Regions from separate parts of the Glutamicibacter sp. NPDC087831 genome, predicted to be linked through region 1. Evidence: riboswitches for the same ligand, from Rfam matches in the RefSeq annotation. Region 1 holds a riboswitch; each other region holds the start of a gene.
What was found. A riboswitch is a leader RNA that binds a small molecule or an ion and turns the genes downstream of it on or off. The one in region 1 is predicted to bind S-adenosylmethionine.
Positions count from the first base shown of each region.

Region 2: it holds a riboswitch for S-adenosylmethionine, as region 1 does, so the genes downstream of both, ACIOJF_RS11735 (bifunctional o-acetylhomoserine/o-acetylserine sulfhydrylase) here and ACIOJF_RS13455 (acyl-CoA dehydrogenase family protein) in region 1, are expected to answer to the same signal.
Region 3: it holds a riboswitch for S-adenosylmethionine, as region 1 does, so the genes downstream of both, ACIOJF_RS16450 (hypothetical protein) here and ACIOJF_RS13455 (acyl-CoA dehydrogenase family protein) in region 1, are expected to answer to the same signal.

Region 1 is NZ_JBIUVH010000004.1:96,146-101,531, reverse strand. Features, by position in the region: gene ggt (gamma-glutamyltransferase) at 1-565, shown strand, start outside; gene ACIOJF_RS13460 (LLM class flavin-dependent oxidoreductase) at 650-2,053, opposite strand; gene ACIOJF_RS13455 (acyl-CoA dehydrogenase family protein) at 2,111-3,442, opposite strand; SAM riboswitch class I at 3,458-3,549, opposite strand; SAM riboswitch class I at 3,817-3,918, shown strand; gene ACIOJF_RS13450 (ABC transporter ATP-binding protein) at 3,924-4,745, shown strand; gene ACIOJF_RS13445 (aliphatic sulfonate ABC transporter substrate-binding protein) at 4,833-5,386, shown strand, end outside.
Region 2 is NZ_JBIUVH010000003.1:199,907-205,292, reverse strand. Features, by position in the region: gene ACIOJF_RS11735 (bifunctional o-acetylhomoserine/o-acetylserine sulfhydrylase) at 1-943, opposite strand, end outside; SAM riboswitch class IV at 1,035-1,154, opposite strand; gene ACIOJF_RS11730 (VOC family protein) at 1,327-1,971, shown strand; gene ACIOJF_RS11725 (GNAT family acetyltransferase) at 2,033-2,449, opposite strand; gene ACIOJF_RS11720 (CPBP family intramembrane glutamic endopeptidase) at 2,468-3,250, opposite strand; gene ACIOJF_RS11715 (phosphotransferase family protein) at 3,347-4,192, shown strand; gene ACIOJF_RS11710 (hypothetical protein) at 4,282-4,716, shown strand; gene tpx (thiol peroxidase) at 4,865-5,362, opposite strand.
Region 3 is NZ_JBIUVH010000006.1:42,458-47,843, reverse strand. Features, by position in the region: gene ACIOJF_RS16465 (hypothetical protein) at 1-160, opposite strand, end outside; gene ACIOJF_RS16460 (helix-turn-helix domain-containing protein) at 297-863, opposite strand; gene ACIOJF_RS16455 (DinB family protein) at 997-1,584, shown strand; SAM riboswitch class IV at 1,652-1,765, shown strand; gene ACIOJF_RS16450 (hypothetical protein) at 1,781-2,047, shown strand; gene ACIOJF_RS16445 (VIT1/CCC1 transporter family protein) at 2,102-3,205, shown strand; gene ACIOJF_RS16440 (LOG family protein) at 3,269-4,459, opposite strand; gene ACIOJF_RS16435 (DEAD/DEAH box helicase) at 4,546-5,386, shown strand, end outside.

The sequences.
Region 1 (5,386 bases):
GGTGGACCGCTGGGGCAACGTCGTTTCCTACACGTTGACCATCGAGCAGACCGGCGGCTCGGGCATGGTGGTTCCCGGCCGCGGCTTCTTGCTGAATAACGAACTGACTGATTTCTCCACGGTCTACGATCCGCAGGATCCCAACCGCATCGGACCTGGCAAGCGCCCGCGCTCCTCGATGGCGCCAACCATTGTCCTGCAGGACGGCGAACCGGTGCTGGCCATCGGCTCCCCCGGCGGTTCCACCATCATCACCACGGTGCTGCAGACCCTGGTGAACCGCATCGATTTGGGCATGAGCATCAGCGAGGCCATTGCCGCACCACGGGCTTCGCAGCGCAATACGGCCACGGTCACGGCGGAACCTGAGTTCATCGATGCCTACGGCCCGGCGCTTGAGGCCTTCGGCCACAAACTCACGCCAGCTGGCGATTCCTTCACCCCGCAAGCGGAAATCGGCGCCGTTGAAGCGGTGGAAATCGCTGCCGACGGCACGCTCACCGCGGCAGCCGAGCCGAGCAGGCGCGGCGGCGGTTCAGCCATGGTGCTGAAGCCAAGCAAGTAGGCGCGCAGCGAAAACGGCGGCCTGCGGCAACATTCTTTCGAAGTTGCCGCAGGCCGCCGCCTATTGCGCCAGCGGGCCGGATGCTCAGGCTTGGGTGGCCATCCGGTTGGCGATCTTGTACTGGGCTGCGCGATGGGTGTCCTTCACCCGGTCGCCGGCGCCGAACAGCTTGTTGCGCAGCGTGCCCTCGGTGTACTCGGTCTTGTAGACCCCGCGGGCCTGCAGCTCGGGAACCACGTACTCGACAACGTCCTCGAAGGTGCCCGGAGTGACAGCATAGGCGAGGTTGAAGCCATCAACATCGGTGTAGTCCACCCAGTCGATGAGCTTCTCGGCTACCTCGGCACCCGAACCGACGGAGACCGGGCCGAATCCGCCCACGCCGATCCATTCGGCCAGCTGGCGGATGGTCCACGGCTTGCCGGTATCGCCGCTGGCCTTCTTGAAGGTTTCCACCGAGGACTGGATGGCGTTGGACTTCACGTCGTCGCCGATGACATCGTCGGGGCCGTAGACGGACATGTCGATGCCGGTCCAGCCGGACAGCAGTGCCAGCGACCCCTCGATATCCACGTAGGAGCTGTAGTCCTGGAACTTCGCCTGGGCCAGTTCGGTGGTTTCGGCGGTAATGATGGTCTGCATGGCGAAGACCTTGATGTCGTAGCGGCCACGCCCGGCGGCCTCGGCAGCGTCACGGATCTTGCTGACCGCTTCCTTCAGCAGGTCGCGGGTGGGGCAATTGACGAAGATCGCTTCGGCGTTCGACGCGGCGAACTCGGTGCCGCGCTTGGAGGCGCCGGCCTGGTAGATCACCGGGGTGCGCTGGGTGGACGGCTCGGTGATGGCGATGCCCGGAACCTTGAAGTACTTGCCTTCGTGCTCGATCGGGTGCACCTTGGCCGGGTCGGTGTAGACGCCGGTGGCCTTGTCATTCTGCACCGCGTCGTCTTCCCACGAGCCTTCGAGCAGCTTGTAGACCACCTCGAGGTACTCATCGGCGTGGTTGTAGCGCTCGTCGTGCTCCATCTGGTCTTCCTGGCCCATATTGCGGGCGGCCGAGGGAAGGTAGCCGGTGACGACATTCCAACCCACGCGGCCGTTGGTCAGGTGGTCCAGGGTGGCCAAGCGGCGGGCGAAAGCGTAAGGGTGCTCATAGGCGGTGCCCGCGGTGACGCCGAAGCCGAGGTTCTCGGTCACGGCGGCCATGGCGGAAACCAGCATCATCGGGTCGTTGACCGGTGCCTGGGCGCCGGAGCCCAGCGGGGTGACGTTGGTGCCCTTGTACACGTCGTAGGTGCCCAGCACGTCGGCGAGGAACAGTCCGTCGAACTTTCCCTTTTCCAGCACTTTGGCCAGGTGCGTCCAGTAGCCCAGGGTGTTGTAGGTCGAGGCCTTGTCCTGCGGATGGCGCCACAGGCCCGGCGACTGGTGCACCACGCAGTTCATGTCGAATGCGTTGAATAGGATCTCGCGCTTGTTCTCGCTCATGGCTTTGCCCCCATAGGTCGGTAATCGTGGAAAGTTGCTGGTTTGCGTCGCAGGCCCTCAAGCCCGCTGGGTTGAATCTTCGCCGGTGACGGACAGCCGCTGCGGCTGGACCCCGTTGATCTCGTAGTCCCCGACGATGCGCGCCTTGTAGATCGCCGGGTTATGCGTGGCGATGGTGCGCGCATTGCGCCAGTGCCGGTCCAGGTTGCAGCCGCTTCTGGTGGACGAGGCTCCCAGTCCGTCGAAGAGCTTGCTGGTCACGCCGATGGCCAGTGGCTGCACCACGGTTTGCGCGCGGTTGGCGGCCAGCTCGCATACTGCGTAGCGTTCTTCGTCGTTCAGTCCCGGGTCGCCCAAGGCGGCTTCAACTTCGAGTACCGCGCCGATCACCACGGAGTCGGCAGCGAAGGACTCCGCGGAAACTTCGCCCACCAGCTGGAGGACCTGGGGTTCCTGGTATACCGGCACCCCGGTTCCGGTGGTGAAGATGCGGGTGCGCGCCTGCACCGCGCTACGCAGGTCGTTCAGCGCGGCGCGGGCGATGCCGGCCTGCACGGCCATGAGCACCAGCTGGAAGATCGCCGCTTCGGAGTCATTGGTCTGCTGCGGCATGAAGCAATCCACCGGGACCTGGTGGAATTCGGTGGTGCCGGTTCCGGTGAGGCCCTGGCCGAACCCATCCCAGTCGTCGAGGATCTTGACGCCGCTGCGCTGGGTGGAGACCACGGCGATCTGGCGGCCGGCGAGCTCCGGGTGGGCCACGGCAACGGTGGTCCAGTCGGCAAAAATGGTGCCGGTGCAGTAGTACTTTTCACCGTCGATCACCCAGCGCCCGTCCACGGTGCTGGCCTTGGTGTTCAAGGTGCCCAGGGCGTTGCCACCGCGTTCGGTGTAGGCGTTGCCGATAATCTGCCCGGCAGCGATGCGAGCGACCCACTTCTTGCGCAGCTCTTCGTCCTCCAGCGCCAAGACGTTCTCGACGAATGCGACATGTGCACGCCACAGCTGGCCTACGTGGGAGTCCGCCTCGGACAGCTCGATGAGCAAGCGGAAGACATCCACCAGCCGTGCGCCGTAGCCCCCGTCGGCAACGGAAAGGCGCAACGCACCGAACCGCTCGCGATTCAGCAGGCCTACCTGCTCGAAAGGAAGCACGCGGTTCAAGTCGCGGTCCTTGGCGGTTGCGGCGATCTGCGCAAAAACGGGACGGAAGATTTCGGCCAGCCGGTCGTATTGCTCATCCGCACTTGGTCCGGGGGTGATTTTCAGCAATTGCCTAGTCGGCAGCTGTTCTTCAAACTTGTCCAGGTCCATTGCGGTGGCCTGCGAAGGGTCACTGAGCTGGTTGAAGTCCAGTCCGAGGGCATTGTGCGATTCACCAATAGGCATCAGGGTTCTCAATTCTTTCCATCGGTCCTGGCGGTAGCACCGTCCCGCTATTGGGGTGGTTGCTGCGGCGTCGTGGAGCCAGATCTCTCAGCCGCTCTGGATGGGTCGTAATTCATTTGTAACGGTAATAAACCGGTGATTCCAACCCGCGAAGTCACATTTCGTCCCAGTGCCGGAAGTGCCCATCTTCAAATTTCACAGCCTAATCCGTGTCCTGCCGAAGATGAGTTGCAAAGTTTTGCTTAATGTCGAGCAAACCGGCCTGCAATAAAATAAATAACGAAATTTCTGGGCAATGTGACGTAGTTGTCGAAGATTTTTTCATATTACGCAAGATTTGCGTTCAAATCGTTCGACTCGTTGTAATGGACACGTAACCATCCCGAGCGGCCGAGAGATCTGGCTCGTTGACGCCGCAGCAACCACCTTTGGAGTTTTGCTCTGCAGGCCGGTGCTACCGCCAGGACCGATGGAGATGAACATGACTCTTTCCTTTGCAGCGCCCGAGGCAGCTTCCGTTGCCTCAGCTTCAAGCGCCCTGGACGTGCAGTTCAGCAACGTGTCGCGGACCTTCACCACCAAGATGGAAAGCCGCACCGTCCTGGCCGATATCAACCTGCAAATTCCAGCAGGTCAAGTCGTGGCCATTCTTGGAGCCAGCGGTTGCGGAAAATCCACGCTGCTGCGTTCAGTATCGGGCTTGGACCACCCCACCACCGGCACCATCCGCACCGGCACCCGCGAGGTCACCGGCATCAACGAGTTATGCGCCGTTGCCTTCCAGGAGCCCCGGCTGCTGCCATGGCGCTCGGTTCGCCAGAACATTGCACTGGGCCTGGCACCGGAAACCGATAAGCGCTCCGGCAACACGCTGATCGAGGAGTTGATCGAGCTGACCGGTCTGAGCCATGCAGCCAGCTTGCGCCCACGCGAGATCTCCGGAGGCATGGCGCAGCGGGTTTCGCTGGCTCGCGCGCTGGCTCGGCGCCCGGGTGTATTGCTTCTTGATGAACCCTTCGGCGCCCTCGATGCGCTGACACGCTTGAAGATGCAGGATCTGCTGCTCTCGATTCACGCATCGTTCCCCACCACCGTTCTCATGGTGACCCATGATGTGGACGAGGCGTTGACTCTGGCTGACCGCGTGATTGTTCTGGGGCGAGGCGCTGGGCATAGTGCAGCGGGCGTCATCGAAGATCTGTCCATCTCAGCTGGGCATCCACGCCGGCATACCGATGAAAAGTTCGTTGCAGATCGCCTGCACCTATTGCGCCTGCTCGGCGTCGACCCAACCAACCACTAGTCCCGGCCACGCCGTGGGTCCCGAACCATTCGGCGGCCTCTTTGCCTTTCACCTACACCGCTTGCACGCACAATTCTAGGATTCTCCATGCTTTTGAACCGTCTCACCCGCCGCACTGCATTGTCCGCCGCCGCCTTGATCGTTGGCGCAATTGCCCTGACCGGCTGTGCTGGCGAAAACGCTACAGCCTCCTCGGATGGTCAGACCCTGTCCATCGACTTTGCCACTTACAACCCGCTGAGCCTGGTGCTCAAGGAAAAGGGATGGCTGGAAGCAGCCGCCAAAGAACAGGGCGTAAATGTCGAATGGATCCAGTCCGCTGGTTCCAACAAGGCCAATGAAGCTCTTCGCGCCGACGCAATCGATGTTGGTTCCACAGCCGGTTCCGCTGCGCTCCTGAACCGTTCGAACGGTGCACCCATCAAGACCATCGCACTGTATTCGCAGCCGGAATGGGCGGCCCTGGTAGTGGATAAGGACTCGAAAATCGAGTCCGTTGAAGATCTCGCTGGCAAGACCGTGGCCGCTACGAAGGGCACCGACCCATACTTCTTCCTGCTGCAGGCGCTGGAATCCGCGGGCTTGAGTGAAGCTGACATCAAGCTGCAGAACCTCCAGCATGCCGATGGACGTACCGCCCT
Region 2 (5,386 bases), on a different contig from region 1:
TGGCAACTTCTACGGCATTCTGGCCGTGGCGCTCAATGCGCAGCGACAAGGTTTCCAGGCCCTGCGCGATCAAGAACGCGTTGAACGGCGCAACCGAGGAACCCAAATCGCGCAGCAACTGCACGCGGGCCTTGAGGATGTAGGCCAGATTGGCGCCCAGGATGCCGTTGACACCCAGGTCGCGGGCGAAGACCAGGCCGTTGTAGGACTCGTCCGGGGTGTTGAAGCCCGGGAAGCGGTCGGCGTCCTTGGCGAAGTCGAAGTTGCCCGAGTCCACGATGACACCGGCAATGGCACTGCCGTGTCCGCCGAGGAACTTGGTGGCTGAATGGATCACGATATCCGCGCCCCACTCGATCGGGCGGATCAAGTACGGGGTGGCCAGGGTGTTGTCCACCAGCAGCGGCACGCCAGCTTCGTGGGCGATCGCCGAGATGCCCTCGATGTCCAGGACGTCCTGTCGCGGATTGGAGATGGTTTCCCCGAAGAAGGCCTTGGTGTTCGGACGCACCGCGGCGCGCCAATCATCCAGGTTGTCCGGGTCGGAAACGAAGGTGACCTCGATGCCCAGGCGCTTGAGCGTGTGCTTGAGCAGGTTCTGGGTTCCGCCGTACAGGCTGGGGCTGGCCACCAGGTGGTCGCCGGCTTCGGCCAAATTCAAGATGGCGAAAGTGGTGGCAGCCTGTCCCGAGGAGAGCAGCAGTGCTCCAACGCCGCCCTCCAGGTCAGCGATGCGGGTTTCCACCGCGTCGGTGGTCGGGTTGCCGATACGGGTGTAGATCGGCTCCAGTTCCTGCAGCGCGAAACGTGCAGCAGCGCTCTGGGCGCTGGGGAAGACGAAAGAGGTGGTTTGGAAAATCGGGAGAGCCCGTGCCCCGGTCGTCGGATCCGGGGTCTGGCCGGAGTGGATCTGACGGGTTTCAAATGACCAGTTATTGCTCATGGTTTCCTCCAAATAGCGTTTCATGACTATGGGGGTACGCCACTGAAAAGACACCGACAGGAAGCACCATATCGTGACGACTTCCAGGGGTAACCCGCGCTTGTCCTTGATGCCTTGTGCGTTCAAGGGCCAGGTCTTCACCCGGGGCACCCCACCGCGGTTGGAGGGTTGCCGCCCAGTAAGCCGGGGCTTGTTACTGGGACTCATGACCTGGTACCAGTTTGCCCGAAAACCGAAGATCTTTGCAACGCAAGGGCTGGTGATTGGACTCAATCGGTCATATTTCGCGAATATTGCAGGTTCATCGCAGAGTATTCGATAGCATCACGGAACTTAGGTGTGCCTAAGTAGAGACTCGCATCACATGTTGTCATGATGGGCACATGATGAGGCTAGATCACGTAAGTTATGCATGCGGCCCGGACGGGCTGTTGCCAACCGCTGAAAGAATCTCCGAGTCCCTTGGACTGGAATTCGTCAAGGGCGGCGTGCATCCACGATTCGGAACACGCAATGTCATCTTCCCGCTCAAGCATGGCCAGTACCTGGAGGTGGTTGAAGTCCTGAACCACCCGGCCAGCGACAAGGCACCCTTCGGACAGGCGGTTCGCGCCCGTTCGGAGCTCGGCGGCGGCTGGATGGGCTGGTGCGTCTCGGTGGAGGATCTATCCAGTGCCGAGGACCGCTTGGGCCGCAAGTCGGTGCCGGGCAACCGGAAGTTCCCTGATGGCCGCGAACTGACCTGGCAGCAGATTGGCATCAAGGGCCTGATCGCCGATCCGCAGTGCCCGTACCTGATTTCCTGGGATGAAGGATCCGAGGAGCTGCATCCGTCCAAGGCGCTGGAACCTGCCGGCGCCATCAGCCAGATCTCCATCGCCGGCTCGCGTGAACGGGTGCTGGATTGGCTGGGCCAGCCGCAGAACGTCAATTTGGGCGCTGTCACCATGCAATATGAAGCGCCGAATGGCACTCCGGGCATCATGTCGGTTACCTTTGAGACCGAGTCCGGAACCGTGGTGCTGTAAACAGTTCCGCAGAGATCGCAAGTAGGCGGGGACAATGGCGTCCCCACCTACTTTCTTTTCCTTAAGGCCGGTCCAGCCGCTTCCCCAGGACCACGACGTGCTGATCTTCGAAGCCCAGTCGTTCATAGAAATCGATGACGGCAGAGTTCTCCCCGCGGACCATGAGCTGCACCTTGGGCACGCCGCGATCCCGCAGCCACAGGACAGCAGCATCCACCAGCGCCCTTCCCAGGCCGTTGCCCTGCCGGCACGGATCCACCGCAACATAGTAGAGCCAACCTCGGTGGCCATCATGGCCAACCATCGCAGTAGCCATGAGTTGATCGTTCTCAACGATGGACAGCACCGTGGAAGTAGGCTCGGCCAAAGCCCGTCGGGCGTCGGCGAGCGCATCATTCCACGGACGAGTCAGCCCAGTTGCTTCCCACAATTCAACTGCTTGGCGAAGGTCCTCCTCGCGCAGCACGGTAATCTGCATTGGCTCAGCTTACCGGCGCTACTGGCCGATTCCGATGGCCGGCCCGACCAAGGCGTATCCCACGAAGCCGATGGCATCGAGCAGGAAATGCGCGATGACCAGCGGCATCACCCGCCCGTACTTCTGGTATACCCAGCCGAAGACGACGCCCATGAGCATATTGCCGATCATCGGCCCCACCCCCTGGTACAGGTGGTAGCTGCCTCGGATCATCGCAGAACCAATAATGGTGCTCCACAGGCCCAGCTTCAATTTCTTGGCGTAGGTGAACAGGAATCCGAGCATCAGCACTTCTTCGAGGATTGCATGACGTGCAGCCGACAGCAGAAGCACTGGGACGCTCCACCAATAATCGCCAAGATTCGCTGCTGACAGTGCCGTGGTGACGCCCAGTGCCCGTCCAGCGGCATAGACGCCCAGCGTTCCCACTCCCATGGCCAAGAACATCCCCGCCCCGAGCAGTGCGTCCTTGCCCGGCTTGCGCATATCGAAACCGATGTCCCGGATGGTTCGTCCGGTCGTGCGCTTCATCAGGTAGAGCGCCAGCACGACGGGTACCAAGGCAAAGAAGATGTCCAGCAGCTGGTAGGAGAAATCAAAGAACTCGCGGGTGCTCAGCGGGTTGTTCAGCGATGTAGTCTGCTCGCGCAGTGGTGCTCGGGTGACCTTGTCGGCAAAGCTCAGCAGCGAGTAGACCGCGCTTTGTCCCAACGACAGGGCAAGAACCAAGACGATCTCGAATTTGAGGGTCTTGCGGGTTGCTGTCTGCTTAACTTGTTCAGCGTTCACGTTTCCGATCATAGGCTGATCTGGCTGTGCGCGCACTGAGCAGCCACGTGGCAAACCTGCGATAGCCTGAGGTTGAGACCACCAGCAAGCTGAACGAGAAGAGTGCGAGTGAGCCGTCCTGCCACCATTGGAGAACTGCAGATTGCCCGTCAGCTCTGCCCCGATCTTTCCTGGGAAGATGCGGCGGTGAACGAAGGCGGACAATTCCACAAGGTGGTCATTGGCAATCCGCAAGCGGTGATTCGCATGGCGCGCACGCCAGCGGCCACGGAGCAGATGCCCCGTTCCGTCAAGCTGCTTTCTTTGCTGGAGGGCCAGCTCAACTACCAGATTCCGGTGGCGGTCTCCGAGATCCTGCACGTCGACGGACTCAGCTCCGTGGCCATGTCTTTCATCCCCGGCAGCGCCCATGAACCGCATTACGGGGATCCGAAGGTGCTGGGACAGCTGGTCAAGGATTTGGCCGAGCTGCCGCTGGAGCCGATCAGCGAGCATCTGGCCAAACCGTTTTCATTCCGTGGCGAATGGACCCAGGCCAGGCAGCAGCAATGCTTCGATGCGCTGCCCGAGGAACTGCGAGGGCCTGCTACCGAGCTCTGGGCCCAGCTCGATATCCTGGCGCAGGTTCCTGCGGGCTTAGTCCATGGCGACTTGGCCGGCCACAACATGCACTGGATCGGCGAGAAACTGGTTGGCATCTTGGATTGGGATCTGGCCGCTGCGTGGGACCCGGCTTTGAACACCGCTTACCTGAGCCTGTGGCATGGATTGGAAATGGCGGATTTGATTGCTCCCAGCGCAGAGGAAGCATACCGGGCCAAAATCTGGTTGGGCCTGATGAGTCTTGAACGGCTATCGGATACGCTCTCGCGCACCGACAACCCGAAAATGGGCAAGCTCATGCGCAAGATTGGTCCGCGCATCCTCACCGCTGCGCAGACGGTAAGGAGGTGAGCTCCTCGCTAACCATTCATCCCGTCGCGACAGCATTCTCACCAACCAGAATCCGATATCGAACTGTAGCTTCCTAAGCGAGGAAAAATATGACCCTGAAAAACGCATTCGCTCTCATTGCCCTCGTTGGAACTTCAATGGCGTTCACAGGTTGCTCCGTCAGCGATTCCAGCAGTCCCCCTCCACCAGGTACAGATTCGATGATGCTGCTGCAAGACCATGATCTGGCTGCCATCAGCACAGAAATTGATAGGAAGGACCAAAAGATCTCTCTTGCCATACCGCTCCGCGGCGGCGATTATGAGGTTGCGCTCGAATGCTCGGGCGAAGACATGTCGTCCAGCATCGCATGGCAAAGCGATGAGAAACGGGACAAAGGAGAAATCAGCGTTCCCTGCACCCATGAAGGCGCAAACGCCCGCGAAGAGATTTCTCTAAACGGCTACTCAAGTTCGCTCACTTTCGTCGCAAGAGAGTTGCAAGGACACGAACTTACGGTATCAATTGCCTCAAACGCGACTTAGCACTTGATGATGATCCCTCCCGATGTCTTCGTCTATCAGGATTTAGCGAAACATTATTTTGTTCAAACGCGTTGAAAAAGCAAAATGCCCACCCGAGCACGATGCTCAGGTGGGCATTTCGGCGTATCGTCTCCGATGCGAGGAATATTTAGTTCAGTGCTGAGATGGCTGCATCGTAGTCCGGCTCGGTGGTGATCTCCGGGACGATCTGGTTGTAAACAACCTGGCCGTCTTCATCCAGGACAACAACCGAACGGGCCAGCAAGCCAGCCAGTGGACCGTCAACCTGGGTCACGCCATAGTCCGAACCGAAGTCGGAACGAAAGACCGAAGCAGCGGTAACGTTCTCGATGTCTTCGGCACCGCAGAAGCGTCCCAGTGCGAATGGCAAGTCAGCAGAAACGCACACCACGGTCGTGTTCTCCAGGCCGGCAGCCAATTCGTTGAAGCGACGCACGCTGGCAGCGCAAACGCCGGTATCAACCGACGGGAAGATGTTCAGGACAACGCGACGGCCAGCGAGCGATTCGCTGGTGACATCTGCAAGGCCGGTGTCGGTGAGAGTGAAAGCTGGAGCCTGCGAGCCAACGGCCGGCAGATCACCAATAGTCTGTACAGGGGTTCCCTTGAAAGCAGTATTAGCCATAGGTCTTGTTTATCATGAATGCCT
Region 3 (5,386 bases), on a different contig from region 1:
CAATGACGACGGCCAGAATCGCGGCGCCAATGAAGAAGAAATTGCGTTGGGTGCGGATCCAGGTCAAGGTGGTGCCAATAAGAACGCCGAAAAGTATCGAAGCCCACCAGCTGATACTGCGCAGTTGATCTTGCGCAGCGGTTGGTTCGCCTGTCCTCACGCCTCTCCCATCACTGATTGTCCCGAGCGCCCGGAACAACGCATCGTTCCTAGAATACGCGGTTCATCTCCCCGCAGACGAACGCGCAGCCGCACTGCGCATGCCGTGCCATGGCAGCAAGCGCAAGGGATTGGCGTCATGAGAGGATCAGCGTCCAGGTAACCACGGCAACCTCATCAGAATCGTTTTCCCAGCTATGCGGTTCACGCCCGGGGAAGGTGATCGTATCGCCTGCTTCGAGTTCTACGCGCTGATCAGGCAATACCAGGATGAATTTTCCAGCGATCACGTGCAGCACTTCCAGCTCGCAATCCACCGAATACAGCTCCGCTTCACCGGTGCCCTTGGGCGCAATCTCGGCGCGAATCATCTGCACCCGCTTCTCGCTGCGCGGCGTGACCAGCTGCTCCGTGATGCCGTCACCGCCCAGGGAAACACGGGGTGCCTGCTCCAGTCGGACCAGTTTCGTTTCAGGAACCTCGAAGAGGGTACCGACCTCCATGCCCAGCACTTCGCACAACCGCAAAAGAGTGGAAACCGAAGGGCTGGTCAGGTCGCGCTCCACACGCGAGAGGAAACCCTTGGTCAGTCCGGATAGCTCGGCGACCTGGTCAATGGTCATACGCTGGGTCTGGCGCACCCCGCGCAGCCTCGCACCGATATTGATCGCGGCACCGGTTGGTTCAACTGGCAAGGTTTTCATCGTTTGGCTCCTCGACGTTTTCTGCAGCAACAACCGCAACCACTTTGGCTTCAAGGCCTGCGGGGCAAGTTTACCAATGGTAAACACACCGCGCCCTCTACCGCGAGACTGCAGCGCTCACTAGACTCTGCCCATGGACAGCACCAAGGACAAGCTCTGCGGGTACCTGAACGACGCGCGCGAGAATGCGATCTACAAGGCAGAAGGCCTCGCCGAACACCTGGCACGCACTCCGCTCACCCCTACAGGCACCCATATCCTGGGAGTACTGCACCATTTGGCGATCAATGAATACGAATATTTCGGCACCTGCCTCAAGCGCAGGGCCGATGACCGCTACGTTCGCGAATTCATTGCGCCGCATGATCCCGACGCGGATTTCCTCCCGCCAGCAGATATGGATGCGCAACAGCTGATCGGCCTGTATCGGAAAGCCATCGCCTTCGCCGATGAAGCCATCAGCGATCTGCCCCTGGACTGTCCCGTAGAGGTACCGTGGTGGGGGCCAGCTGGCAAAACCACCTTGGATCACCTGCTCATCCATGCGCTCGCCGAAACCTCCCGGCATGCAGGGCATCTGGATATTATCCGCGAGCAGCTCGATGGCCGCGCTGGCTGGACCGCGCAACTGGATCTGCTGCCCGACTACACCGCGGGGCAATGGGCCGAACAACGCGAGAAGCTGCAGCAACTGGCCAATGCCTTTGCCCCGGGCAGCTGAGCCGCAGTCATATTACGCATTCGGACTTCACCGCGCCCTGCCGCCGGCGGTACCATCGGAAATGTTGCTTCACGAGACGCGGCGCCAAGCTCCGACTGGCCGCGCACCAACCCCAAGTTCATGGGTGGTTCGGATGAGGAAGCGGTCCGCGCACCAACAGGTGCACGGGCAAGAGCTCGCAAGAGAGTTGACCTCCATGGCATATCCGATTCTGCCCGTCATCGACCGCCAGACCGGCCAAGTGCAGTTCAAGGCCGAGGGGCGCTGGCGCACCCGCTACGTTGCAGATCCGCTCAGGCTTGAACGGCTCATTGCCCGTTGCGCCCGCAGGCCGACCTATGATCCGGCCACTTCTGAATTGCAGCTGGTGCTGCCGGTAGCCGGAAATCCCGCGGGCAAGAGAATTGCTTTTAGCCTTGCCAAATTCCCAAGTGCAGGAGCCCTGACTAAACTGGGTGGTTGATCCGATCCACGGGTTTCATTGGAAAATCCATGTTCCAGGAGAGTCATCGTCGCGATGCCACAGCACCCAGAAACCGAACCTACCAAAGCGCAGATCCAGCGATGGCGCAAGTATCTCGCTGATGAAGTCGCCGAAGGCTCCATCTACAGGGCCCTCGCGGAAAAGAAAACCGGTCAAGAACGGCAAATCCTGCTGGGCCTTGCAGAGGCGGAAGCCCGCCACGAATCCCACTGGCGCGTCCTGCTCGGCGAGCATTTCAAGGAAGTCCGCCCGTCGCTGCGACGCACCATGCTGCGTTTCCTGGCATTGCATTTCGGTTCGGTCTTCGTGCTGGCCATGGCCCAGCGCTCCGAAAGCAGTTCGCCCTACCGCGACGACAAGGACGCCACCGCGCAGATGGCGGCCGACGAACAGGTCCACGAAGAGGTCGTCCGGGCGCTGGCTACAGCAGGCCGTGCGCGCCTTTCGGGCAACTTCCGCGCTGCGGTCTTCGGCGCCAACGACGGGCTGGTTTCCAACCTGGCGTTGATCATGGGTATCGGTGCGACCGGTGTTTCAGCGACCTTCGTGCTGTTCTCCGGTGTTGCCGGTTTGCTGGCCGGCGCACTGTCCATGGCAGCTGGCGAATACGTCTCGGTGCGTTCCCAGCGCGAGCTGCTGACCGCCTCGCGACCAACCCAGGTCACGCTAACCGCCGCCCCGAACCTCGATCTGGACGCCAACGAGCTGGTGCTGATCTACAAGGCCCGCGGAATGAGCGATGAAGATGCAGCGCACCGGGCCGCAGAACGCATGGGCCTGTTCACCTGCGATTGCAACCCCGACTTCTCGTTGAACCCGGAAGGCCGCGGCGAAGAACTCGAGAAGGAGCACCAGGAACTGGGGTCGGCCACCGGCGCGGCGGCCACCTCGTTCATCCTTTTCGCTTCCGGCGCGGTCGTGCCGATCCTGCCTTATATCCTTGGGCTCTCCGGCATGACCGCGATCCTCGTCTCGGTAGTCCTGGTAGGCGTGGCCCTGATGATCACCGGAGGGATCGTGGGACTGCTTTCCGGTGCCTCCCCGCTCAAGCGCGGCCTGCGCCAGCTAGCCATCGGCTGGGGCGCAGCGGCCATCACCTACTGCTTGGGCCTGATCTTCGACGTCAGCATCGGATAGCAGCCTGCTGCGATTCGAATGCCGGTACAGCTTTGGCTGTACCGGCATTTTCCATGCCGTGCTCTAGCTGTTCTCCGGCCGCCGGGTACGCCGGCGCAGGGTTTGCATGCTCTGGATGAACTCCATCGCTTCTTCGGCGGTATCCACCAGAGCAATCTTCTGTTCCATGACACGGTCCTTGGCCAGGGCCTGAAGCAGCGGCCAAGCAGGCAGATCCCTCGTCCAATAGTCCTTGCCGATCAGCACCATCGGCACCACGCGAGCACCGGTAGCGTAGTAGTTTTCGCAGGCATCCTGGAAGATTTCCTGCACCGTGCCGGCGGCCCCGGGCAGAACTACCAGCCCGCCGTTGGACTGCTCCAGCAAAATCGCTTCACGAATGGAATTGGTGAAGAACTTGGCAATCTGGGTGGCAAACAGATTCGGCGGCTCGTGGCCGTAGAACCAGGTTGGCACGCCCAGGGACTGCCGCTGGCTCGGGAAACGCTCCTTGACCATCAGCGCAGTTCTCGCCCAGCCGGTGCGCTGATGGATCGCATCTGGCGCTTCGGCCAGCATCTGCAATGCCGTAGCGACATCTTCTTGCCCGTAATCGGCCAGCCACGCACCGGCGTTGGCGGCTTCCATTGCGCCGGGGCCTCCACCGGTGGCGACCGCGTAGCCGGCCCGGGTAATCATGCGCCCAAGCTCCAAAGCTTGCGCATACTGCGCAGTGCCCCGGCTCATCGCATGCCCGCCCATCACCCCGATAATCGGGGTTTCCTTGAACGTGCCCTCGTACACCGCCGAGACCAGCGCCTGGCCAATGTGGTGATCATGCAGGGTTCTTGCCAGCGCATTGCTATCGCTATCGGAATTCACCGCTGCATGCTGCTGGGAGTACGCGTAGATCTTCGCATCAGGCACTTGCTCGTAGGTCTGCGTCCGGATCCCCGAGTACAACTCATGCGGCGAATACAAGCCGCGAGCCACCGTCTCGAAGGGAAGCTCCTCCCCCGAGCTCATGCACAGCCCGCCAGTGGCTTGCACGATCTGCGCTCCTTGCGCGGAATACTGGCAATCGATGAATAGCGCTTCGGAAAGATCCAAGGATTCCAGCACGGTATCCCGTTCGCGCAGATCAACACGGTGCACTCGCCAGCCTTTTCCGCGTGCGCGGTGGGAAGCCAGCGCTTCGGCTGCGAGACGGTCGAATTCAACGAGCGTCGTTATGTTCACTGCGCGTGCTGGAAGGTAGGGCCACACTTGGGACATGCGTCAACGCTACGTCATAGATAGTGATTATTCACAGAAAGGCCCTTCAACTTTCGCGAAGGCCCGGAACGTGAAACGATGAGAGGATGATTGAATCTGTTCCACCAACCATTGATGCCCGCCACTTATTGGCTTTTCTGGGCAACGTTCCTTTCTTCTATGGAAAGAACCTGGCTGCAGAAGCAAATTCCGTGGTTGACGTGGAATTCGACGAAAGCACCCACCAGATCGAAGGCACCGTCACCGATTCTGGCGAAGAATACTCCCCGATGATCCAGGTCCTCATGGACGGTGGAGAGTGGAAGATCGAATCGTGCGAGTGCACCTGCGACGCACCGGGCATCTGCTCGCACATCGCGGCACTGGCTATTGTCTCCAACAAGATCGCTTCCCAGCCACGCCCCGTGCCTGCCCGGGAAGAGAAGCCGAACACAGTTTGGTCGCAGCAAATCGATTCATGGTTTGAAGAGTCCGAGCCGGGCCCGGCCGATGGCCTGCTTGGTTCGCAGCACGATCCGGTAGTGCCGATGGCGCTTCAGTTCCTGCTCTTCGATTCGAAGGACGCCACCCAGCAGCAACAATGGATGCCGACCGGAACCATCCCGCACCCGACCCGCAATAAGCGCTTCCGCTTGGGAGTGCGCCCAATGGTTCGCAACACCGAAGGCCGTTGGGTTCGTGGCCAGCTTCGCTGGACCACCCTGGGCTTCAAGACCTACGGCTGGAACCTGCTGCGGGCGCAGCACCACTGGTTTACCCGCTTTGCCTCCATGGCGCGCAGCGACAGCCAGCTGCAGTTCAAGGTGGATGAAGACTGGCTGTTCCTGGACGAGTACGCTTCCGAGCTGCTCTGGCCACTGCTTGACCAAGCTGATGAGCTGGGAATTCCGCTGATCACGACCCGATCCGAGCAGCGCGTGCGCATCG